DNA from 2 places in the Vescimonas sanitatis genome. Region 1 is predicted to be linked to the other one. Evidence: a T-box and tRNA genes for the amino acid it is inferred to sense, from the RefSeq annotation. Region 1 holds a T-box; the other holds one or more tRNA genes.
The links. The T-box of region 1 lies ahead of ACOMDU_RS01170 (valine--tRNA ligase). A T-box ahead of a tRNA ligase gene usually reads a tRNA of that ligase, here a tRNA-Val.
Positions count from the first base shown of each region.

Region 2: it encodes a tRNA-Val, which carries the amino acid that the T-box ahead of ACOMDU_RS01170 (valine--tRNA ligase) is inferred to sense. The anticodon was not compared.

Region 1 covers NZ_JBMGPW010000001.1:209,488-221,532, forward strand. Annotated here, with positions in the region: gene murD (UDP-N-acetylmuramoyl-L-alanine--D-glutamate ligase) at 1-790, shown strand, start outside; gene yunB (sporulation protein YunB) at 860-1,555, shown strand; gene ligA (NAD-dependent DNA ligase LigA) at 1,566-3,533, shown strand; gene ACOMDU_RS01155 (alpha-amylase family glycosyl hydrolase) at 3,547-4,812, shown strand; gene nifJ (pyruvate:ferredoxin (flavodoxin) oxidoreductase) at 4,976-8,488, shown strand; gene ACOMDU_RS01165 (acetyl-CoA hydrolase/transferase family protein) at 8,723-10,072, shown strand; T-box leader at 10,156-10,384, shown strand; gene ACOMDU_RS01170 (valine--tRNA ligase) at 10,445-12,045, shown strand, end outside.
Region 2 covers NZ_JBMGPW010000004.1:221,315-233,359, forward strand. Annotated here, with positions in the region: gene phnE (phosphonate ABC transporter, permease protein PhnE) at 1-807, shown strand, start outside; gene phnE (phosphonate ABC transporter, permease protein PhnE) at 818-1,627, shown strand; gene ACOMDU_RS06965 (bifunctional metallophosphatase/5'-nucleotidase) at 1,632-3,167, shown strand; tRNA gene ACOMDU_RS06970 (tRNA-Val) at 3,334-3,409, opposite strand; gene ymfI (elongation factor P 5-aminopentanone reductase) at 3,522-4,256, shown strand; gene ACOMDU_RS06980 (XRE family transcriptional regulator) at 4,299-5,054, opposite strand; tRNA gene ACOMDU_RS06985 (tRNA-Tyr) at 5,416-5,500, opposite strand; tRNA gene ACOMDU_RS06990 (tRNA-Thr) at 5,520-5,595, opposite strand; gene ACOMDU_RS06995 (hypothetical protein) at 5,739-5,972, shown strand; gene ACOMDU_RS07000 (sigma-70 family RNA polymerase sigma factor) at 5,953-6,240, shown strand; gene ACOMDU_RS07005 (YitT family protein) at 6,381-7,262, shown strand; gene ACOMDU_RS07010 (DUF8052 family protein) at 7,716-8,255, shown strand; gene ACOMDU_RS07015 (carbon starvation CstA family protein) at 8,252-9,982, shown strand; gene ACOMDU_RS07020 (septum formation initiator family protein) at 10,145-10,444, opposite strand; partial or broken gene yabQ (spore cortex biosynthesis protein YabQ) at 10,674-10,943, opposite strand; gene ACOMDU_RS07030 (YabP/YqfC family sporulation protein) at 10,888-11,172, opposite strand; gene ACOMDU_RS07035 (RNA-binding S4 domain-containing protein) at 11,277-11,516, opposite strand; gene ACOMDU_RS07040 (HU family DNA-binding protein) at 11,576-11,851, opposite strand; gene mazG (nucleoside triphosphate pyrophosphohydrolase) at 11,925-12,045, opposite strand, start outside.

The DNA.
Region 1 (12,045 bases):
GGACATGGCGGAGTATGTGGCGGCCAAGGAGAATATTTTTACCCATCAGAGTCGGGAGGACATTGCCATTTTTAATGCGGATAATGCCATCACAGCAGAGCAGTCCACCCGCGCGCCCGGCCGCGCCCGCCTCTTCAGCAGGCAGGGTGAGGTTGCCGACGGCGTGTTCCTGCGGGGCGAGGACGTTGTCTGCCGCAGCGGAGGGCACGAGCGGGTCGTTATGACCGCCGGGGACATCAAAATTCCCGGCGTACACAACGTGGAGAACTACATGGCGGCCATCGCCGCCGTGGACGGCCTGGTGCCGGACCAGGTCATCCGGACCTTTGCCCGGGAATTCGGCGGTGTGGAGCACCGCATCGAGCTGGTACGAACCTATAAGGGCGTGCGGTATTATAATGACTCCATTGCCTCCAGTCCCTCCCGTGCCATCGCGGGGCTGCGGTCGTTCAGCGAGAAGGTAATCATGATCGCCGGCGGCTATGACAAACACATTCCCTTTGATGTGCTGGGGCCGGAGATCGTGGCGCATGTGAAGTTGCTGGTGCTCTGCGGTGCCACAGCGGATAAAATACGCGCCGCCGTGGAGAATGCGTCGGGGTACCGGCCCGGCCACCCGGAGATCATCGACGCCGCGCCTCTGGCAGCGGCGGTGCAGGCCGCCCGCGATCGGGCACAGCCCGGTGATGTGGTGACGCTGTCGCCGGCCTGTGCATCTTTTGACCAATTCAAGAACTTTGCCGAGCGCGGCGACTTTTTCAAAGCCATCGTGAACGGCTGGGAGGAATGAGGAAAAGCCGTGGTGTCATAGACTTCCGTAGTAAGCGCGTCATACAGCGCGTCTATGGGAGGTGACGGCATGGGCCGGCTGCGGTATATACGATTGACCCGGCGGCAGCGGGTGCGTGTGTGGCTGGCGATCATCCTGCTGGCGCTGACGGCGCTGCTGGCGGCGATCCTGCTGCACCTGCGGCCCATGCTGGAAAATCTGGCAACAGCCCGGTGCGCCAATACTGTCAGCCGCATCGTGGTGGCGGCGGTGAACGACGCCGTGGAAAACGGCTGGATGGAATACGACCGGCTGGTAAAGTTCGACAAGGACAGCGACGGCCGCGTGACGGCGCTGAGCAGCAATATGGCGGAGTTCAACCGCCTGCAGACCGCGGTGGCGGATGACGTACTGGCGCGGCTGAGTCAGGTATCCGCCAGTGAACTGGCGGTGCCGCTGGGCACACTGACCGGTTCGCCGTTGCTGGCGGGCCGAGGGCCGAAGCTGACGGTAAAAATGGAGACCATCGGCACGGCTACCGCCAAATTCCGGGATAAATTCACGGCGGCGGGCATCAACCAGACAAAGCACCAGATCCTGCTGGATGTAGACGTACGCGTGAGTATCCTGCTGCCGGGGATCACCACCTACACAAAAGTGAGCAACGAGATATCCGTGGCGGAGACGGTGATCGTGGGCGGCGTGCCCCAGACGTACACCTATTTCAGCACCACGGAGGATAAGATCGAGGATTACGCCGACGAGTACATTATGAACAATGGATGAGGGCTTGGATATGGACTATCGCAAGGAGATACAGGAGCTGCGCCGCACGCTGACGGAGAACGGATACCTCTACTACGTGCTGGATGCGCCCACCATGTCAGATTATGAATATGACCATCTGCTGCGGCGGCTGGAGGACTTGGAGGCAGCGCATCCGGAGGAGATCACGCCGGATTCTCCCACCCAGCGGGTGGGCGGACAGACGCTGACGGAGTTTCAGCAGGTGACCCACGCCGTGCCGCTGGAAAGCCTGCAGGATGTGTTCGACGACGAGGAGGTCTGCCGCTTCCTGGAGAAGATACCCCTGGAGCACCCCGCCTACAGCGTGGAACCGAAGGTGGACGGCCTCTCCGTGGCTCTGGAATACCGTGACGGCGTGTTCGTCCGCGGTGCCACCCGGGGTGACGGACGGGTGGGGGAGGACGTGACCGAAAATCTGCGGACGATCCGGTCCATCCCCATGACTCTGCCGGAGAAGCTGCCCCGCCTCATCGTGCGGGGCGAGGTGTACATGGCCCGCAGTGTGTTTGAGGAGATCAACGCCCGGCGTGAGATCGAGGGCAAGCCACTGATGGCCAATCCCCGCAACGCCGCCGCCGGCTCCCTGCGGCAGCTGGACCCCAAGATCGCCGCCCAGCGGCGGCTGGACATCGCGGTCTTTAATTTGCAGCTGGCGGAGGGCCGGGAATTTTCCACCCACACAGAGACGATCGACTATCTGGCCAGTCAGCATTTCAAGGTGATTCCCCACAAGCGGCTGTCTGCGCCGTCGGATATCCTGGCGGAGATCGCGGCGCTGGGCGATGGCCGTGAGCAGTTTCCTTTCGATATCGACGGTGCGGTGGTGAAGCTGGACGACCTGCATGACCGCGAGGTTATCGGCAGTACGGCAAAGTTCCCCAAATGGGCCATTGCATACAAATATCCGCCGGAGGTCAAGCCGTCGGTGGTGAAGGATATCGTGGTACAGGTGGGCCGCACCGGTGTGCTGACGCCCAAGGCGGAGCTGGAGCCGGTACGGCTGGCGGGCACGACGGTCGCCTTTGCCACGCTGCATAACCAGGATTATATTACCCAGAAGGATATCCGGGTGGGGGATACGGTGTTGGTGCGGAAGGCCGGCGAGATCATCCCGGAGATCGTTGAGGTGGTGGCGGACAAGCGTCCCGCCGGGACGAAGCCCTATACCCTGCCCGAGACGTGCCCCGTGTGCGGCGCACCGGTGGTGCGGGACGAGGACGGCGCGGCGCTGCGCTGCACCGGCGCGGAGTGCCCCGCCCAGCTGCTGCAGTACCTGACCCACTTTGCCAGCAGGGGCGCTATGGACATTGACGGGCTGGGACCTGCGGTGATGCAGCAGCTGATCGACAGCGGACTTGTCCGGACCGCCGCGGACCTGTACAGCCTAACGCCGAAGCAGCTGGAGCCGCTGGAGCGCATGGGCAAAAAATCGGCGCAGAATGCGGTGGACGCTATCGCCAGAAGCCGGGACAACGACCTGTGGCGGCTCATCAACGCGCTGGGCATACGGCAGGTGGGGGAGAAGGCTGCCAAGACGCTGGCGCAGCGGTTCGGCACTATGGACGCACTGGCAGCGGCTCCGGAGGAGGAGCTGACTGCCGTGGACGACGTGGGCCCCATTACCGCGCGGTATCTCTGCCAGTGGATGAAAAGCCCCCAGTCCCGCGATCTGCTGGCGCGGCTGAAGGCCGTCGGCGTCAATATGACCTGTAAAGAGAAAACGGTTGACAGTCGTTTTGCCGGAATGACTTTTGTGCTGACAGGCACGCTGGAAAAGTTTACCCGAGACGCGGCGGCGGAGATGATCGAAAAGCGGGGCGGCAAGGCCGCCGGCTCCGTGTCAAAAAAGACCACCTATGTGGTGGCCGGAGAAAATGCCGGCAGCAAGCTGCAAAAAGCAGAGGCGCTGGGCATTCCCGTGCTGACGGAGGACGAATTTTTAGCACTTCTGGACTGAGGAGGCAATCAATATGGCAGTGAATACGGATAAGACATTGCAGCATCAGCTGATCTACAGCGTGTTCGTGCGAAACCACACACCGGAGGGCACCTTCCGTGCGCTGGAACGTGATCTGGACCGATTGAGCGCCTTGGGTACGGATATTGTATGGCTGATGCCTATCCATCCTATTGGCGAGGTGGGCCGCAAGGGCACGCTGGGCAGTCCCTACGCCATCCGTGACTACCGGGGCGTGAACCCGGAGTACGGCACCGTGGAGGATTTCCGCCATCTGGTGGGCGCCATCCATGTCCGGGGCATGAAGTGCATCATCGACGTGGTGTACAACCACACGTCGCCGGACTCGGTGCTGGCCCAGACCCACCCGGAGTGGTTTTTCCGGGACGAGCAGGGTCGGCCCAGCCGCCATGTGGCGGATTGGTGGGATGTAGTAGACCTGGATTATACCCACAAGGAACTGTGGCGCTACCAGATCGATACGCTGAAAATGTGGGCGGAGATCGTGGATGGCTTCCGCTGCGATGTGGCCAGCAGCGTGCCCCTGGACTTCTGGGCCCGGGCGCGGCAGGAGGTGGAAGTGGTCCGCCCCGGCTGCATCTGGCTGGCGGAGAGCGTACACGGCGCCCATGTGCTGGGTCTGCGGCGGCAGGGTGCCTATTGCGCCACGGATACGGAGCTGTACCGGGCCTTCGACATGACCTACGACTATGATATCTGGCCGTGGTTCGAAGGGTACCTGTCCGGGGAAAACAGCCTGCGGCAGTACATCGATATGCTGAACTACCAGGAGCTGACATATCCCGCGGGTTTTATCAAGATGCGCTGCGGTGAGAACCACGACACACCGCGTCTGGCCCACTGGGTGCAGGACGAACGGCGGCTGCGGCACTGGCTGGCATTTTTGTACTTCTGTCGGGGCAGTATGCTGCTCTACGGCGGCACGGAGTTTGCACCGCGCCGTCAGGTAGGGCTATTTGATGCGGACGATAATTTCGGCGACAAGCGGTCTGACCTGTCGGACTTCCTGCGCCGGTGCAAGGCCATGAAGCAGACGCTGCCGCTGGAGGGTGCGGTGTGGTACGAGGTCAGCGGCGGCGCTGTTATCGGGCACTATAAGTCCCCGGCAGGGGAGCGCACCGGCGTATTTGATCTGTCCGGCTGCGGCGGCCGCGTATCGGTGGCGCTGGCCGACGGCATGTACAAAAATCAACTGGGCGGTGATTTGACCGTCACCGATGGGCAGGTCGATATCAGCGGCGAGCCGATGGTCATCTGAGTTGTACTTTTCACCAAAACAGGGAGCGATTTTGTAGCAGTTGTTACAGAATCGCTCCCCCTGCATTGATTATTGCGCGCGTGAATGGTATAATTAACACTGTTTTAATGCGCCCGCCCGAAAAGCGGGATACTTCTATGTTTATAGAGGAGGAAAGAAAAGAATGAGCAAAATCATGAAGATCTGCGACGGCAACGAAGCGGCGGCGTATGTGGCATACGCCTTTTCCGAGGTCGCTGCCATCTATCCCATTACGCCGTCCAGCCCCATGGCGGAGCACGCCGATGCCTGGTCGGCCAACGGCAGGAAAAACATCTTCGGCCAGCCGGTGCGTCTGGTTGAGATGCAGTCCGAAGCCGGTGCCTGCGGCGCCTGTCACGGTGCGTTGGAGGCCGGTGCTTTGGCCACCAGCTTCACCGCGTCCCAGGGCCTGATGCTGATGATCCCCACCATGCACCGCATCTCCGGCGAGCGCCTGCCCGGCGTGCTGCACGTGGCGTCCCGTACCGTGGGCACCCATGCGTTCTCCATCTTCGGCGACCACTCCGACGTGATGAACTGCCGGCAGACGGGCTTTGCCATGCTGTCCAGCGGCAGCGTCCAGCAGGCGGCAGATCTGGCTGCTGTGGCGCATCTGAGTGCCATCAAGGCGCGTATCCCGTTCCTGCACTTCTTCGACGGCTTCCGTACCAGCCACGAGATCCAGAAGATCGACGTGCTGACCTACGACGAGTACGCCAAGCTGGTGGACTACAACGCGCTGGCCGCCTTCCGCGCCAACGCCCTGAACCCGGAGGATCCCCGGATGCGTTCTCTGGTGGATAACCCCGATATCTACTTCCAGCTGCGCGAGTCCAACAACACGGCCTATGCCGAGCTGCCGGAAATCGTAGAAGACTATATGGCCCAGATCAGCAAGCTCACCGGCCGCGAGTACCACCTCTTCAACTACTACGGCGCACCGGACGCCGAGCGTGTTATCGTGGCTATGGGCTCTGTGGGCGGCTGCGCCCAGGAGGTCGTCAATTACCTGAACGCCAAGGGCGAGAAGGTGGGCTTCCTGCAGGTACACCTGTTCCGTCCCTTCTCCCGCAAGCATCTGATGGCCGCTATGCCCAAGACGGTGAAGAAAATCGCCGTTCTGGACCGCGTCAAGGAGATCGGCTCCATCGGCGAGCCGCTGTACGAGGACATCTGCGCCGCCTACATCAACGAGAGCGACCGCCCCGCCATCTACGCCGGACGCTACGGCCTGTCCAGCAAGGACACCACCCCCGCCCAGATCAAGGCCGTGTTCGACAATCTGCTGTTGGGCGAGCCGAAGAACCACTTTACCATCGGCATCGTGGACGACGTGACTCATCTGTCCCTGCCTGTGGGCGCGCCGCTGCTGACCGAACCGGAGGGCACCATCTCCTGCAAGTTCTGGGGTCTGGGCTCCGACGGTACCGTGGGCGCCAACAAGAACTCCATCAAGATCATCGGTGAGACGACAGATATGTACTGTCAGGCGTACTTTGAGTATGACACCAAGAAGTCCTTTGGTATCACCAAGAGCCACCTGCGCTTCGGCAAGCACCCCATCAGCTCTACCTATTATGTGAGCAGCGCGGACTTCATCGCCTGCCACAACCAGACGTACCTGACCAAGTACGACATTATCCATGAGCTGAAGCCCCACGGCAGCTTCCTGCTGAACTGCGAGTGGACGGAGAACGAGCTGGAGCAGCATGTTCCCGGCGAGATCCTCAAGTACATCGCCGACAACGACATCAAGTTCTACATCATCGACGCCAACAAGGAGTCTCAGGCGCTGGGTCTGGGCAACCGCTCCAACATGGTGCTGCAGGCCGCCTTCTTCAAGCTGGCCAACGTTATCCCCGTGGAGGACGCCGTGGCCCACATGAAGGACGCCGTCAAAAAGACCTACGGACTCAAGGGCGAGAAGGTCGTCAACATGAACATCGCCGCCGTGGATGCCGGTATCAACGCCCTGGTGGAGGTCAAGGTGAAGCCCGAATGGACGAACCTCACCGGCAAGGCGTTGAAGCCCGCCGACGAGAGCCTGCCCTACGTCATCAAGAACATTCTGGTGCCCATCAACGCCCAGAAGGGCGATGACCTGCCCGTTTCCGCCTTCAAGGGCATGGAGGACGGCACCATGCCGCTGGGCACTTCCAAGTATGAAAAGCGCGGCATCGCCACCCATCTGCCTGTGTGGGACGCTGCCGAGTGCCTCCAGTGCAATATGTGCTCCTTCGTCTGCCCCCACGCCGTCATCCGACCCTTCCTGCTGGACGAGGGCGAGGTAAAGGCCGCACCGGTGGATATGACGCTGGTGGATGCCAAGGGCCCCGGCCTGGCCGGCCTGAAGTACACCATGGGCGTCTCCACGCTGGACTGCACCAGCTGCGGCAGCTGCGTAGCCTCCTGCCCCAAGTCCGGCAAGGCACTGAAGATGGTCCCCACCCACGAGGTGTCTCTGGACCAGACCGACTGGAACTTCCTGACCACCGTGAAGGAAAAGACCTCCCGCGTGGACAAATTTACCCTGAAGGGTAGCCAGTTCAAGCAGCCCCTGGTGGAGTTCAACGGGGCCTGTGCCGGCTGCGGTGAGACGCCCTACATCAAGCTGCTGACCCAGATGTTCGGCGACAAGATGTATCTGGCCAACGCCACCGGCTGTACCCAGGCCTGGGGCGCGGCTATGCCCTGCGTACCGTACTGCAAGAACGCCGAGGGCAAGGGCGTGGCGTGGTCCAACTCCCTGTTCGAGAACAACGCCGAGTTCTCCTACGGTATGTGCCTGGCCGTCAAGCAGCTGCGTGATTGCGTCACCGGCTACGTTAAGGAGCTGGATGCCCTGACCAAGGACGAGGCCGTCAAGGCCGCCATCGCCAAGTATATGGAGACGTATGATGACCTGGACGCCTCCACCCCCGCCACTGCTGAGCTGGTGGCACTGCTGGAGAAGGGCAAGTTCTCCGCCGACGAGCAGAAGCTGGTGGATGAGATCCTAAAGCGCAAGAAAGATCTCTCCAAGAAGACCATGTGGATGTACGGCGGCGACGGCTGGGCCTACGATATCGGCTACGGCGGTCTGGATCACGTGTTCGCCATGGGCGAGGACGTGAATGTCCTGCTGGTGGATACCGAGGTCTACTCCAACACCGGCGGCCAGTCCTCCAAGGCCACGCCTGTGGGTGCTGTTGCCCAATTCCAGGCCAGCGGCAAGAAGACCAAGAAGAAAGACCTTGGCATGCTGATGATGACCTACGACAACGTCTATGTGGCCCAGTGCTCCATGGGCGCCAATCCCAATCAGCTGATCAAGGCCATCAAGGAGGCCGAGGCCCACAAGGGTCCGTCCATCGTCATCTGTTACGCGCCCTGCATCAACCACGGCATCAAGAAGGGCATGAACAACGTCCAGCAGGAGATGAAGGACGCCGTCAACTCCGGTTATTGGAACCTGTACCGGTACAGCCCGGAGACCAAGACCTTTACCCTGGACAGCAAGGAGCCCACCATGCCCCTGTACGACTTCATGAAGGGCGAGGTTCGTTACGCCTCTCTGGAGCTGAGCTTCCCGGAGAACGCCAAGGTGCTGTTCGCCGAGGCGGAGGAAGCCGCCAAGGAGAAGTACGAATCCTATAAGCGCCGCGCGGAGAAGTAAGCCTTCGCAGCAAACGCCCCGGCCATTAGGTCGGGGCGTTTTTTCCTGTATCTGCGGCTTCCGGATGCGGAAAAGGGAGGGGGTAGCCGTGCACCGGGCAGACGGGGGATCCAGGGAGGAAATAACTTATTCCGATAAGAAAAAATTGTTAAACTGTTGACAGACAGATGGGCAAGTGATAAAATTAACAAAGTAAAAAATGCAGCAGCACAGGATGCGGAAAGGGAGAACACTATGGCGAGACCGTTTGACTACACAGCGGAATACAAGCGTAAGCTATGCACCGCCGATGAAGCGGCACGGGTGGTAAAAAGCGGCGACTGGATCGACATCTCCATGGGCACGGGTTTTCCGTCTCTGATGGACGCCGCCATTGCCAAGAGAAAGGATGAGCTCCGCGAGGTCAAGATCCGCGGCTATCTGATCTTCGACCCGATCCAGATGGTGGAGTGCGACCCCGAGCGCAGGCACTTTGTCTACAACAGCTGGCATATGTCCGGCTATGAGCGCAAGCTCTGCGACCGTGGACTGTGTAATTTTAATCCCATGGTGTTCCGCAACCTCAGCTGGTATTACAGCCAGTTCCTCACCGTCAACGTGGCCATGATGGCTGTGACCCCCATGAACGAGCACGGCTACTTCAACTTTGCCGGTGCCACGGCCTCCGCTCGTTCTACGCTGGACAAGGCAGACGTAGTCATTCTGGAGATCAACGAGAATCTGCCCTGGGTCTACGGCGGTCTGGACGAGTGCATCCATATCAGCGATGTGGACATGATCGTAGAGGGGCCCCATGGCCCGCTGCCCAGCGTCAAGTCTCCCGCCGCCAATGAGGCGGAGATGAAGATCGCCGAATACGTGGTGCAGAACATGGTGGACGGCTCCACCTTACAACTGGGCATCGGTTCTCTGCCCAACGCGGTGGGCCAGATGATCGCCAAGAGTGATCTGCGGGACCTGGGCATCCATACCGAGATGCTGTGCGACAGCTATCTGGATATGTACAAGGCTGGCAAGATCACCAACAACCAGAAGAAGCTGGATCGCTACAAGAGCATCTTCGGCCTGGCCATCGGCTCGCCGGATCTGTATGATTGGATACGGGAAAACCCCGGCGTGGTCACCTATCCCATCAGCTACTGCAACGACCCGGCCAACGTGGGCAAGCAGGATAATTTTGTTTCCATCAACAACTGTATCTCCGTCGATCTGTACGGACAGATCTGCGCCGAAAGCTCCGGCACCCGCCAGATCAGTGGCACCGGCGGTCAGCTGGACTTCCTTGAGGGTGCGGCGTTGTCTCACGGCGGCAAGGCCTTTATCTGTCTGACGTCCTCGTTTACGGATAAGCAGGGAAATGTGAAGTCCCGCATCAACCCGCTGCTGACCCCCGGCGACATCGTCACCGACCCCCGCAGCCAGGCGTACTACATCGTCACCGAGTACGGCGGCGTGAACCTGGTGGGCTGTTCTACCTGGGAACGGGCGGAGAAGCTGATCTCCATTGCCCACCCCATGTTCCGCGATGACCTGATCGCCAACGCGGAGAAGCAGGGCATCTGGATCAAGTCCAACAAGCGCTGAAAGGTACATAGCAAGAGGGAGATGGCCCTACGCCGTCTCCCTCTTGACATTTTCCTGCGGATATAGTATACTTCCTGCATATGAAATCGGCGATGACGGGAAGCAGTAGGCGGTCAGCGGATGCCAAGAGAGGGCGCGGCAGGTGTAAGCGCCCGTGATGCCCCGCCCAAGTCGTCCCTGAGCTTCGCGCTGAACTGACAGTAGGCTGCGGCGGTTTGCCCTCCGTTACCGGGGCGGGGTGTTGCTGCACCCATGAGCGCGGGAGCGATCCCGAATACAGGTGGTACCACGGACGTTATGTTCGCCCTGTTTTGCACTGGCAAAACGGAGCGGACTTTTTGTTTTGCCAAATACCGAAAAAGGAGTACAGATATGAAAGAACTGCCCAAGGTCTATGACCCGCGGGACGTGGAATCCCGCATCTACAAGCTTTGGATGGACGGCGACTGCTTCAAGGCGGAGCCGAACCCGGACAAGAAGCCTTTTTCCATCGTCATGCCGCCCCCCAACGTCACCGGCCAGCTGCACATGGGCCACGCCCTGGACTGCACCCTACAGGACATCCTGACCCGCTTTAAGCGGATGCAGGGCTACGAGGCACTGTGGCTGCCCGGCAGCGACCACGCCGGCATCGCCACCCAGATTAAGGTGGAGGAGGAACTGCGGAAGAACGAGGGCTTGACCCGTTACGATCTGGGCCGCGAGAAGTTCCTTGAGCGTGTGTGGGCCTGGAAGGAAAAATACGGCAGCCGTATCGTGGAGCAGCAGAAAAAGATGGGCGCCTCCTGCGACTGGAGCCGTGACCGCTTCACCATGGACGAGGGCTGCTCCCGCGCCGTGCGCGAGACCTTCTGCGAGCTGTACGAAAAGGGCCTGATCTACAAGGGCAGCCGCATCATCAACTGGTGCCCCCACTGCCTGACGGCCCTGTCCGACGCCGAGGTGGAGTACACCGATAAGCCCGGCAATCTGTGGTATATCCGTTACCCCCTGGCGGACGGCAGCGGTGACATCGTGATCGCCACCACCCGGCCTGAGACCATGTTCGGCGATACCGGCGTGGCGGTGAACCCGGAGGACGAGAAGTTCAAGCACCTGATCGGCAAGACCTGCATCCTGCCCATTATGAACCGCGAGATCCCCATCGTGGGCGACGATTACTGCGAGATCGGCTTCGGTACCGGTGCCGTGAAGATGACCCCCGCCCATGACCCCAACGACTTCGAGGTGGGCCTGCGGCACAATCTGGAGGTCATCCGCTGCATCAGCGACGACGGCACCATGAACGAGAACGCCGGCAAATATGAGGGAATGGACCGCTACGCCTGCCGCAAGGCGGTGGTGGCCGATCTGGAGGCGCAGGGCTACCTGGTCAAGACCGAACCGTACAGCCACAACGTGGGCACCTGCTACCGCTGCCACAACGATGTGGAGCCCCTGATCTCCGCCCAGTGGTTCGTGAAGATGGCGCCCCTGGCCAAGGAGGCCATCCGTGTGGTGGAGGACGGCACCATCAAGTTCGTGCCTGAGCGCTTCACCAAGACCTATATCAACTGGATGGAGAACGTCCATGACTGGTGTATCTCCCGCCAGCTGTGGTGGGGCCACCAGATTCCCGCCTGGTATTGCGATGAGTGCGGCCATATCAATGTCAGCCGTGAGGATCCCACCAAGTGTGAAAAGTGCGGCTGCACACACCTGACCCGCGAGGAGGACGTGCTGGACACCTGGTTCAGCTCCGCCTTGTGGCCCTTCTCCACCCTGGGTTGGCCCGACACGGATGCCGCCGACCTGAAGTACTGGTATCCCACCTCCGTTATGGTCACCGGCTACGACATTATCTTCTTCTGGGTGGCCCGCATGATCTTCTCCGGCATGGAGCAGATGAAGAAGGAGCCCTTCAAGACGGTATTCATCCACGGTCTTGTCCGTGATGACAAGGGCCGCAAGATGTCCAAGTCCCTGGGCAACGG
Region 2 (12,045 bases), on a different contig from region 1:
CGTCTGTTCAAGCCCCGCCGCTATACGCTGCCCAACGGCGCAGTGGTGGAGGAAAAACGCAGCCGCGCGCCGCTGGTCATTCTGATCGTGCTGGCGCTGGGCGCGCTGTCTGTGCACATCACCGGCTTCGATTTCGGGGTGTTGGTGAAGAAGGGCAGCAAGTTTTTCGATATCCTCGCGGCCATGTTCCCGCCCAACACGGGGTATCTGAGCAAGATCTGGCAGCCCCTGTGGGACACCATCAAGATGTCCTTCCTGGGTTCGTTCATCGGCGCGGTGCTGGCGATCCCCTTTGCCGTAGCCGCCGCCAGCAACATCGTCACCAACCGCGTGGTGGTGTTCATCGTCCGGCTGTTTCTCAGCCTTGTGCGGACACTGCCCACGCTGGTGTGCGCCCTGATCGCCACCTACATCTTCGGCCTGGGCACCATGGCGGGCACCTGCGCCATCGCGGTGTTTACCTTCGCCTATGTGGGCAAGCAGCTCTTCGAGATCATCGAGACGGTGGATATGGGACCCTATGAGGCCATGGAGGCGCTGGGCGCCACCCGGCTGCAGGCCTTTACCACGGCGGTGTTTCCCCAGGTGCTGCCCACCTATCTGTCCGTATCCCTGTTCTGCCTGGAGGGCAACGTGCGCTACGCCTCCATTCTGGGCTACGTGGGCGCAGGCGGACTGGGCCTTATTATGAATGAAAAGATCGGCTGGCGTGAGTACGACAGCCTTGGCATGATCCTGATCGTTCTGTTTGTGGCCGTTATGGTCATCGAGGCGATCAGCCACGCCCTGCGTAAGAAACTGACGTAAGGAGGGCCGTATGGAACAGAGAATTCAAAAAGCCTGCGCCTCCGCGCCGAAAACGTGGCTGTGGCAGCTGCTGGCGGCCTTCATCGTGGCCTGCCTGCTGGCGTGGTCCGGCACGGCCGTACAGACCAGCAACCCCACCAGCAACGGGCTGGAGGTAGCCGGGAATATCATCTCCGGCATCTTCCATCCCTCCGCCAAGCTGCTGTTCACACTGGGCACCAACGGTGTGCCTTATCTGCTGCTGGAGACGTTCTGCATCGCCTTTCTGGGCACCATCGTGGGCGCGGTGATCTCGCTGCCCCTGTCGTTTATCTCCGCCAGCAATCTGGTCCCCAAGCCGCTGGCGCTGGTGGGACGCATTCTGATCGCCGCTATCCGCACCGTTCCCGCCTTTGTCTACGGCCTGATGTTCATCCGCGTCACCGGCCCCGGCCCCTTCGCAGGCCTGCTGACCATGTCCCTGTGCTCCATCGGCATGGTGTCCAAGATGTTTATCGAGAGCATCGAGGACCTGGACAAGCGCATCCTGGAGTCGTTGGACGCCGCGGGCTGCACCACGTTCCAGAAGATCCGCTACGGCATTCTGCCGCAGCTGACGGCGGACTTCACCTCCACCATCATCTACCGCTTCGACATGAACCTGCGCGACGCCACGGTGCTGGGCCTGGTGGGCGCGGGCGGTATCGGCGCGCCGCTGATCTTCGCCATGAGCGCCTATCGCTGGAACGAGGTGGGCGCGATCCTGCTGGGCCTGATCGTGCTGGTGCTGATCATCGAGTGGATATCCTCCCGGATCCGTATCAAGCTGGCACGGGGGTGAGCCGATGGACACAAAACGCTTTACCATCTACTTCACCTCTGACCTCCATGGTTATATCTATCCCACCGACTACCGCAGCCGGCAGGAGAGGAATATCGGTCTGTTCAAGTGTGCCAGCCAGTTTCATAAGGACGGGAACACGCTGGTCATCGACGGCGGCGATATCCTGCAGGGCTCGCCGCTGGGTGCCTACTGCCATGACACATTGGGCGACGCCAGCCGGTTCGCCGAGATAATGAACCGCTGCGGCTACGACTATGTGACCCTGGGCAACCACGACTTCAACTACGGCATGGACTATCTGGACAGCTATCTCAACGCTCTGCACGCCCGCTGCGTCTGCGAGAATGTCCGCTGGGACGGCGCCCGCGTGCGCTTCCCTGCCCGTATCCACACGCTGGAGAACGGCCTGCGGATCGGCATCGTGGGCATCGTCACCGACTACGTGAACATCTGGGAGAAGCCGGAGCACCTGTCCGGCATCACTATCAGCGACCCTATCCCCGCCGCGCGTGCGGCGCTGGAATCCCTGCGGGGCCGGGTGGATGTGACGCTGTGCATTTATCACGGCGGCTTCGAGAGAGATCTGGCCACCGGCCGCGTGCTGTCCACCACCCATGAGAACGTGGCCTACCGCCTGTGCCAGGAGCTGGACTTTGACCTTCTGCTGACAGGGCACCAGCACATGACCGTCCACGGGCAGACGCTGTGCGGTACTTTCGTGGTGCAGCCCACCGACCGGGGACAGGAATTCTTGCACATCGAGGCGGCCATATCCGAAACGGGCAAGCGCTTCACCAGCGAGACGATCCCCGCATCCGGTGCATGCCGCCGGGAGTGGCTGGACGAGTTCGCCGGCATGGAGCGCGGCGCCCAGGACTGGCTGGATCAGGTGGTGGGCCATCTGCCGCAGCCTCTGATGCCGGACACGCCGCTGCACATGGCGGCCGGAGGCAGCGGCCTCCCCGATCTGTTCAACGCGGTGCAGCTTTGGGCCAGCGGCGCGCAGCTGTCCGCCTCCAGCCTGGCCAACGACGCGGCGGGGCTCCCGCGGGTGGTGCGGCGGCGCGATCTGCTGATCGCCTACCCCTACACCAACACGCTGTCGGTGCTGGAGATCACCGGCGCCGTCCTGCGGCAGGCGATGGAGCGCAGCGCGGCATACTTTACCCGGAACGACGACGGCACCCTGCGGGTGTCGGACTGCTTCCTGGAGCCGAAGGTGGAGCATTACAACTATGACTACTACATGGGCGTGTCCTACACCTACGATATCTCCCGCCCGGTGGGGCAGCGGGTCGCTGCCATGACCGTGCAGGGAAAGCCCGTGGCGGATACCGATGTGTTCACCATCTGCCTGAACAGCTACCGCGCCAGCGGCACCGGCGGGTATGACTGCTATGTGGGCTGCCCCGTGGTGCGGGAGATCGGCACGGAAATGTCCGATCTGATCCTGGACTACTTCAAGCAGTACGGCGACGCCATGCCGGAGCGCCGCGGCGATTTTCAGGTCCTTCCGCCTGTGCGGAGCGAGGGATAAGCGCCGCTGCGTCTCGGACAAACCGCTGCCGTTTTACAACGCTTCCTGTGCTCCAAAAGCCCCGGGACCTTTTCGGCCCCGGGGCTTTTTTGGCGTGCGTCACTGACTCGAATTCAAAATTTGCAAAGCAAAAAACCTCGGAACCCTTGTGGTTCCGAGGTTTTCGTGGTGCGCGGTACAGGACTCGAACCTGTGACCCCATGCACGTCAAGCATGTGCTCTACCAGCTGAGCTAACCGCGCAGACAACGATAGTATATTACCCTATCAACCCCGGTTTGTCAACACTTTTCTTGCCTTTCCCGCGGAAATTTGCTATACTCACGGGGAAAGACTGTGAAAAGGGGATGATCCCATGGAAAAGATCGCGCTGGTGACCGGCTCCTCCCGGGGCATCGGACGGGCGGTGGCCCGCCGCTTGGCCGCCGAGGGCTACGCCGTGTGCGTCAACTACCGGGAGCGGCAGGACTGCGCCATGTCACTGGTGGCGGAGATCAGCGCCGCCGGCGGCCGCGCCATGGCCGTGCAGGCGGACGTGGCGCACCGGGTGCAGGTGAACGAGATGGTGCGGCGGGTGGAGGGCGAGCTCGGCCCCGTGTCGCTGCTGGTGAACAATGCGGGCGTGGCGGGACAGGCGCTGTTCCAGGACATCACCGACGCCCTGTGGCACCGGTATTTCGCCGTGAACGTGGACGGGGCGTTCCACACCATACAGGCGGTGCTGCCCCATATGCTCCGCGAACACGCCGGGTGCATCGTCAACGTGTCCTCCATCTGGGGCCTGCGGGGCGCCAGCTGCGAGGTGACGTACTCTGCCACCAAGGGCGCGCTGATCGCGCTGACGCGGTCGCTGGCGTCGGAGCTGGCGCCAACGGGCATCCGGGTCAACTGCGTTGCGCCGGGTGTCATCAAGACCGATATGCTGGGCGCTCTGCCGCCGGAGGTACTCCCCCAGCTGGCGCAGGAGACGCCGCTGGGCCGTCTGGGCACGCCGGAGGACATCGCCGCCGCTGTCAGCTTCCTGGCGGACGAGAAGGCGTCGTTCATCACCGGGCAGGTGCTCACCTGCGACGGAGGATTTATATTGTGACCGCGAAAACGCAGCCCGCCTCGAAAGAGGCGGGCTGCTTCGTTATATATGTCCCTCCGGGAGGGGCTGGGTGTGGAGCATCACCCGGCCGAAGCAGGTGAGGCTGCGGCCGCTGCCCCGGTGGAATATCACGTCCATATCCGAGCGCTTCCGGTTCAGGGAGAACAGGTATACCATACCCAGCGGATCCCGGTAGTACTGCTTGCACAGCATATCGCCGTCCACGCAGAAGATGCCCACGTCGCCGCTTTGCACCGGGTCGTGGTTCACGTAGACCACGGCGCCGTCGGCGATGACCGGCGCCATGGAGTCGCCCTGTATCCGCACGGCCAGCTCCGCACCGGGCGGTACGTCGCCGGTGACCGGTATCAGCTCATAGTCCTCGCCGAACACCGGGGCGGCAAAGCCCGCGGCGGCGGGTGATGTGTACAGCGGGATGACCCGCCTCTCGGCGGCGGGTGCGGCGGCGCGCAGGTCGTCAGTCATTTCGGTCAGCGCGTCCACCAGCGTGTGGACGGTCTGGCGCCCGGACAGGGGCAGATCCCGGTATTTGGCCAGCAGACGGCGCTCCTCGTCACTGTGGCCGCCGGAGGCGGCGCGGTAGCTGCCCCGGTACAGATAGTTGGGCTCAGCCTCCAGCGCGTCAAACAGCCGCAGGAGCACCTCCTCCTTGGGGGCGCTGATGCCCGTCTCGTAGTTGCCCACGGCGGATACGGACACTCCCAGTCGGTCGGCCAGCGCCTGCCGGGTCAGCCCCAGCTCCTCCCGCCGCCGCCGCATTTGTTCACCAAAAGACACGCCGCGCACCTCCTCGACAAATACAGACTGCTTTTGACAGTATACTACGCTGGATTTTTGGTTTTGTCAAGGGATAATCACAAGAAACTTGTGATTTTTGACTTGACATCACAAGTTTCTTGTGATACAGTAGCGTCATCAACAAGTTTCTTGGTTTTGAAAGGGGGTTGTCACAAGAATGCTGTGGCGTGGAGGAGGTGGATACAAACGGCGGCAGAGGGGGCGGCAAAAAACGAAAAGAGCACGCCGGAGCGTGCTCTTTTGCGGCGGGCTGGGCCGCTTCTCTCGGGGCGTGCACATGATAGGTACCGCGGCGTTGACAATAAAAATACCGACCGCCTGAAGGGCTGATCGGTATTTTTGGTGGGGGATGGTGGATTCGAACCACCGAAGGCATTGCCAGCAGATTTACAGTCTGTCCCCTTTGGCCACTCGGGAAATCCCCCAAATATACGGGTATTCAATTGGAGCTGGTGGACGGATTCGAACCCCCGACCTGCTGATTACAAATCAGCTGCTCTACCAGCTGAGCTACACCAGCATCTCACCAGCGAACCGTATTATACCAGAGCTTTCCCTCAATGTCAACAAGAAAGTTTATCAGGAAACAGAAAATTTATCGCTTTAAAGTTATACAGCTTTCACAAAAGAACCATGCAGAACAACGAAAGAGGGGGATCGCATATGACATTATCACAACTTTCCGTACAGTACGACGCCAGCGCCGCGCTGGTGGCCGGGCGGCTGGCGCAGCTGCGCCTGGCCCTGCGTACCACCGGCGATCAGGAGGAGGCCCGGCGTCTGCGCCGCCGGATCGCGGAGCTGCGGCCCATGCTGGAGCAGTGCCGCCGCCTGACCCAACTGACGGCCCGCTACTACGACAGGAGCTTCTGCGGCTATGGCGAGTACCGTATATGACCCCATGGATCGGGCGGGTCTTGAGTTCTGGCTCCACACCCAGGCCGGGGACAACAGCGAACGCCGCCGTCGGCTGCTGCGGAACCTGCCCAAGGCTGTGGCGGCGGAGCTGACGCCCCGCCAGCGGGAGGTCCTGGCGCTGTACATGGAGAGGGACATGAACGTGACCCAGATCGCGGCGGTGCTGGGCGTCAACAAGTCCACGGTGTCCCGTTCACTGCACCGGGCGCTCCGCAGACTGGAGCGCTGCCTGCGATATAGCTTTTGATCCGCGGCGGAACGAGAAGTGCTTGACATTTCCCGTTCCGCCACATACTATATACGTACCGTATACGTACCATATATGTATCACCTACGTATCCTGCCGGTATTACTGACATTACCATGGAAGAAAAGGAGTATCGCTCCATGTATCAGAAACTCATGCACAACAAGAGCCTGCGCCTGATCGGCGGTCTGCTGGGCGGCCTGCTGCTCAGCGTGGCCATCAACGTGTTCATCGTGCCTCAGGGCCTCTACGGCGGCGGGGCCTACGGCCTGTGCCAGGTGATCCGTACCCTTCTGCAGCGGGAGCTGTCTCTCTCCCTGCCCTTCGACCTGGCCGGTGTACTGTATTTCTTCGTGAACATTCCCTTGTTCCTGCTGGCCTACAAGGCCCTAGGCCGGGAGTTTTTCTGGAAGGCAGCGATCTGCACCGTCTGCAACTCTGTCTTTCTGGCGGTCATTCCCTCGCCGTCCACGCCGGTCATTCCGGATATCCTCACCAGCTGTATGGTAGGCGGCATCCTGGCGGGTTTTGCCTCTGGATTGGTGCTGACCTGCGGCTGCTCCACCGGCGGCCTGGACATCCTGGGGCTGTATCTCAGCAAGAAGGGCAGCCGCTTCACCGTGGGTCGGTTCTCCATTTTCTTCAACGCGCTGCTGTACACCCTGTGCTTCTTCCTGTTCGACGCCACCACCGCGATCTACTCCGCTATATATAATGTGCTGAGCAGCCTGTTTCTGGACCGTATCCACCGGCAGAATGTTACGGTACAGCTGCTGATCTTCACCAAGAAGAACGACCCCCAGCTGCCCCGCTACATCATGGAGCAGTTGGACCGGGGCGTTACCAGCTGGACGGGCCGGGGCGGCTGGACCGGCGACGAGGTGCAGGTGCTCTGTGTCTGCCTGTCCAAGTATGAGATCGACACCCTGCAGGATGTTCTGCGCCGGGTGGACCCGGATGCCTTCTACATCGTGCAGGAGGGCGTCCATGCCGGCGGCAATTTCGAGCGCCACCTGGGGTGACAGTAACCGAAAAAATCACAAAACACCATCCCACGGGATGGTGTTTTTTTCTTACCTTTTCAGGAAATTGCGGATGTGAAGGCGGCAACGTTTCCAATTTGTCCGCTGATAAAAAACGAAACCGGCGCAAACCGTTCTTACAGGCGGGACAGCGCCTCGTAAAACAAAAAAAACGGCAAGTGTCGGTAACGTTTTCAAACTACCACATTTTTTTGCACAAATCAACCAAAAATTTATACAAACTTAATGTTCAAAAATTGTTCATTTTGCGGCTTGAAAGTTGAAAAACACCGGCGTATAGTAATGATGTTATTAGTGGGCGGGCGTGTTTGTTTGCTAAAAAACAGGAAATGCAACTTTTCCGGTATAAATATTTCGCAGTTTTAATTGCGAAAGGAACGATGAACCACGTCCTGAATGCTAAGAAATCGTTATGAAAAGGGAGGAGCCGCTATGACCCGACAGGAAGCCGTCGACCGTTTGTGCGATGTGTACGCCGGCAGCTATGATGTGACCCGCTGCGAAGAGAACGAGCACGCCTTGGCCGCCACGATGGATTTCTACGCCACCGCCGAGAAGTACGTGCTCTCCAAAAAGGCCAAGCTCTGGCAGGCCAACAGCTTTGAATATGTGTACCTTTTCAATGTTCCCCATCTGACGAAGGAGATATATGAAAGGTGCGAAAAGCTGGCCTACGAACAGGGTATGGCCCGCATCCAGCCAAACTCCACCCATATGTATACCTATATCACCGCGCTGTTTGTCTGTGACAGCTGCGACGAAGACGCCCGCAAGGCACTGAAGCGCTGCAAGCTCTACAAGAGCTTCAAGCTGTCCTACTGGGGCTGGATGGACTTTCATACCGGGCTGGTGGTGCTGCCTGAGGAAAAGATCAGCACCAATGCCAGCGGACATAGTGCAGCACAGGTTTTCGAAAGAGGCCTGTTTCATAAGCAAAAGAAATCGCTATTCAGAAAGGAGAGAGCTGTATGAATGCTGCGTTGTTCCTTATTATTGGCTGCGCTGTCCTGGTCGTAGGTTATATCTTCTACGGCGGCTGGCTGGCCAAGAAGTGGGGCGTGGATAACTCCCGTCCGACTCCTGCCCATACCATGGAGGATGGCAAGGATTATTGTCCTGCCAAGGCTCCCGTGCTGATGGGTCACCATTTCTCCTCTATCGCCGGTGCCGGCCCCATCAACGGCCCCATTCAGGCCGCTGTGTTCGGTTGGGTCCCCGTTATGCTGTGGGTCCTGATCGGCGGTATCTTCTTCGGCGGCGTGCATGACTTCGGCGCCCTGTTCGCCTCCATTCGCCACAAGGGCGAGTCCATCGGTGAGGTCATCGGCGACGCCATCGGCGCCAAGGCCAAGAAGCTGTTCATCACCTTCGCTTACCTGACTTTGATCCTGGTGGTGGCGGCATTCGCCTCCATCGTGGCCAACACCTTCAAGGCCACCTACACCGCTGACGGCGCTGTGGACTATGCGGCTTCCGCTGCCAATGCCTCCACCGCCATCATCTCCATCATGTTCATCCTGATGGCCATTCTGTTCGGCTTCTTTGTCTATCGCCGCAACGCGCCTCTGGGCATTTCCACGGTCATCGGCGTCATCGGCATCGTGGTCTGCATGATCATCGGCCTGAACTGGCATCCCATCTATCTGAACTACACCGTGTGGATGATCATTGTCGGTCTGTACATCGGCGTTGCTTCCGTCACCCCCGTTTGGATCCTGCTGCAGCCCCGTGACTACCTGAGCTCCTTCCTGCTGTACGGCATGATGATCCTGGCTGTCGTGGGCATCGTCGGCTGCTCCCCCACCGTGGATATGCCCGCGTTTACCGGGTTCTATGATACCCTGGCTCCCAGCGGCACGTCCCTGGGCTATATGTTCCCTGCACTGTTCGTGACCATCGCCTGCGGCGCTGTGTCCGGCTTCCACTCCCTGGTGGGCTCCGGTACCACGTCCAAGCAGCTGGATCAGGAGAAGGACGCCAAGCCCATCGCCTATGGCGGTATGCTGATCGAGTGCGCTCTGGCTCTGATCTCCGTCTGCGCTGTTGGTTACATCTGGAACCAGTATGCTGACGGCACCACCACGACGCCTACCGTCGTGTTTGCCACCGGTCTGGCCTCCATGTTCTCCAAGGTGTTCGGCTCCGGCTGCTACAACGTGGTGTACTCCATGCTGATCCTGGCCGTGTCCGCCTTCTGCCTGACCTCTGTGGATACCGCCACCCGTCTGGCCCGCTATATGTTCGCTGAGTTCTTTGTCGAGCCCGGCAAGACCCGCGAGGATCTGACCGGCTGGAAGCGCGTTATCACCAACCCCTATGTGGCTACCGGTATCACCGTGGTGGCTGGCGTGGCTCTGGGTCTGACCGGCTATGCCAAGATCTGGGCTCTGTTCGGCGCTGCCAACCAGCTGCTGGCTGCTCTGGGTCTGCTGGCTGTGTGCTGCTGGCTGGGCAAGATCGGCCGCAACAACAAGATGTTCTACTTCCCCATGTTCTTCATGCTGATCGTGACCCTGACCTCCCTGGTGTTCACCATCAAGGCTCAGATCGTCGGCATCATGGCCGGTGGTCAGGGTGTGGTGTGGTTCTACATCCGTGGTATCATCGGCGTGCTGCTGGTGATTCTGGCCATCGATCTGGTGGTGGAGGGCATCCGCGCTCTCGGCCGCAACAAGAAGGCTGCTCAGGCCGCAGAGTAAATCGCTTATCAGGAGCGTTCGCCCCTGCGTAAGCAGACGGCGCCGTTTCTTCCCTGATATCATTTTCTCCTCACAAAAAGCACAGGCTCCGGCATTCGCCGGAGCCTTTTGCTGTATTCTTCGCAGAAGAAAGCAGCCCCCGGCGCTGCCGGGGACTGCTTTTCAGTCATTCACATCGTAGAAAATTCGCTCGCCGGCCTCGGCCAGCCCCAGCTGGTCGCGGGCCAGGTCCTTGATGAACTCCTCGTCGTCCTTCTTGGCCAGGTCAGACTCCAGCGCCTGGTTCTCCTGCGTCTGCTGCTGCAGCTGTCTCTCCAGCGCGGCCTGCTGCTGCGCGGCCTCGTTCAGCCGCTTGCCCACCCGGATCAGCTCCACGCCTAAAAACACCACCAGCGCGAGAATGACCAGCAGCAATATGGGATTTGTCCGGTGCTTCTTTGCGTGCGCCTGCCCTTTCTGCATGGCGTTCCGCCTCCTTTTCCGCAGCGCGCTTTTTTCTTATCATAACGCACTTCCGACAAAAAATAAAGGCTTTTTTCGCCGCCGCCGTAAATTTTTTCACCGGCCACCACAGCAGCCGGCCTGTGCCCGCGGCGGCGCTGAGCCAGAAGTCCCAGAGCGGACGCATCAGCGGCGAGAGCGCCAGCAGATACACCGCCGCGCCCAGGCCCATGGCGGTCAGCATGATCAGCCGCAGCTCGCCCTGCCCTACCCGCAGGGCGTACCACAGCAGGGCCGGAGCGACCAGCAGCAGAAACGCCGCGTCCAGCCCATGGGTCAGCCGCCGGTCCCGCCGACGGCGCAGCCGCACCAGCCGCAGCAGGTCATAGACGGCCCCGGCCGCCGCGCCCAGGGCCGCTGCGGTCAGGTACGAACGCAGCTGCTCGGAGACAACGGTCCCCACCTCAGCCGAACAGGCGGCTGAACAGCCCGCCGCCCCGGACCTCCGGCGCATCCTCATAGGTCAGCGCGTCGATGCGCCCGTCCACGTGCAGCTCGCCGCCATCCAGGCTCAGCTTGCCGATGTGCAGGCTCTCTCCGCTGACCACCAGCACGCCCGCGCCGGTACGCAGCACGATGCACTGGTCGTCGAAGCGCTCCACGTCCTCTACGCCGGAGACGGTGAGCTTCTCCCGCCCCTCCAGCTGTAAGCGGTGGGCGGTGGCAGGATCGGTGATATCATACGGCATAAAAAGTCCCCTCCTACGATACGGTTTTCGCGCCCCGGCCCTGTGCCGGGATGCGTTTTTTACCATCGTATGAGGGGGCTTGTTCTTTTATGCCGGGTTTGTCCTCAGACCTCTTTATACATGGCCGCAGCCGCGTCTTTGCCCACGTTCTCGGTGACGGACACTACCTCAACCGTCAGCGTTCTTGCACCGAAACGGATCGCGATCACATCGCCCACCTTCACGTCGTAGGATGCCCGCTGTACCCGGCCGTTGACGGTGACACGCTCGGCGTCGCAGGCCTCATTGGCCACGGTGCGGCGCTTGATGAGCCGCGAGACCTTCAGATATTTGTCCAAACGCATGGGGTCCCTCCTATAAGAAAGGCTGGTGTGTCGCCACACCAGCCTTTGCATACGTCAGCTTACTCTGCCACGGCGTCCTTCAGGGCCTTGCCGGCCTTGAAAGCGGGGATCTTGGTAGCGGCGATCTGCACGGGCGTCTTGGTGCGGGGATTGAGGCCGGTGCGGGCAGCGCGCTTCTTGGTCTCGAAGGAACCAAAGCCCACCAGCTGGATCTTCTCGTCAGCCTTCAGGGTCTCGGTGATGGTGTTCAGAACGGCGTTGACGGCAGCGTCAGAGTCCTTCTTGGACAGGCCGGTCTTCTCAGCGACAGCGGCGATCAGTTCAGTCTTATTCATGTTATTTCCTCCCAAAAATTTTCGTTGGTAATTGCCGCAATGGGCGGCTATCCTAAAACGATGTTGTATCGCATTAAGAACATTCTTTGGCTCCGTTCCACAGGGCGGTCATCTCCTCCAGCGTCATGTCGGACAGGCTGCGGCCCTCTGCGGCCGCGGCCTCCTCCATCGCGCGGAAGCGGCGAATGAATTTT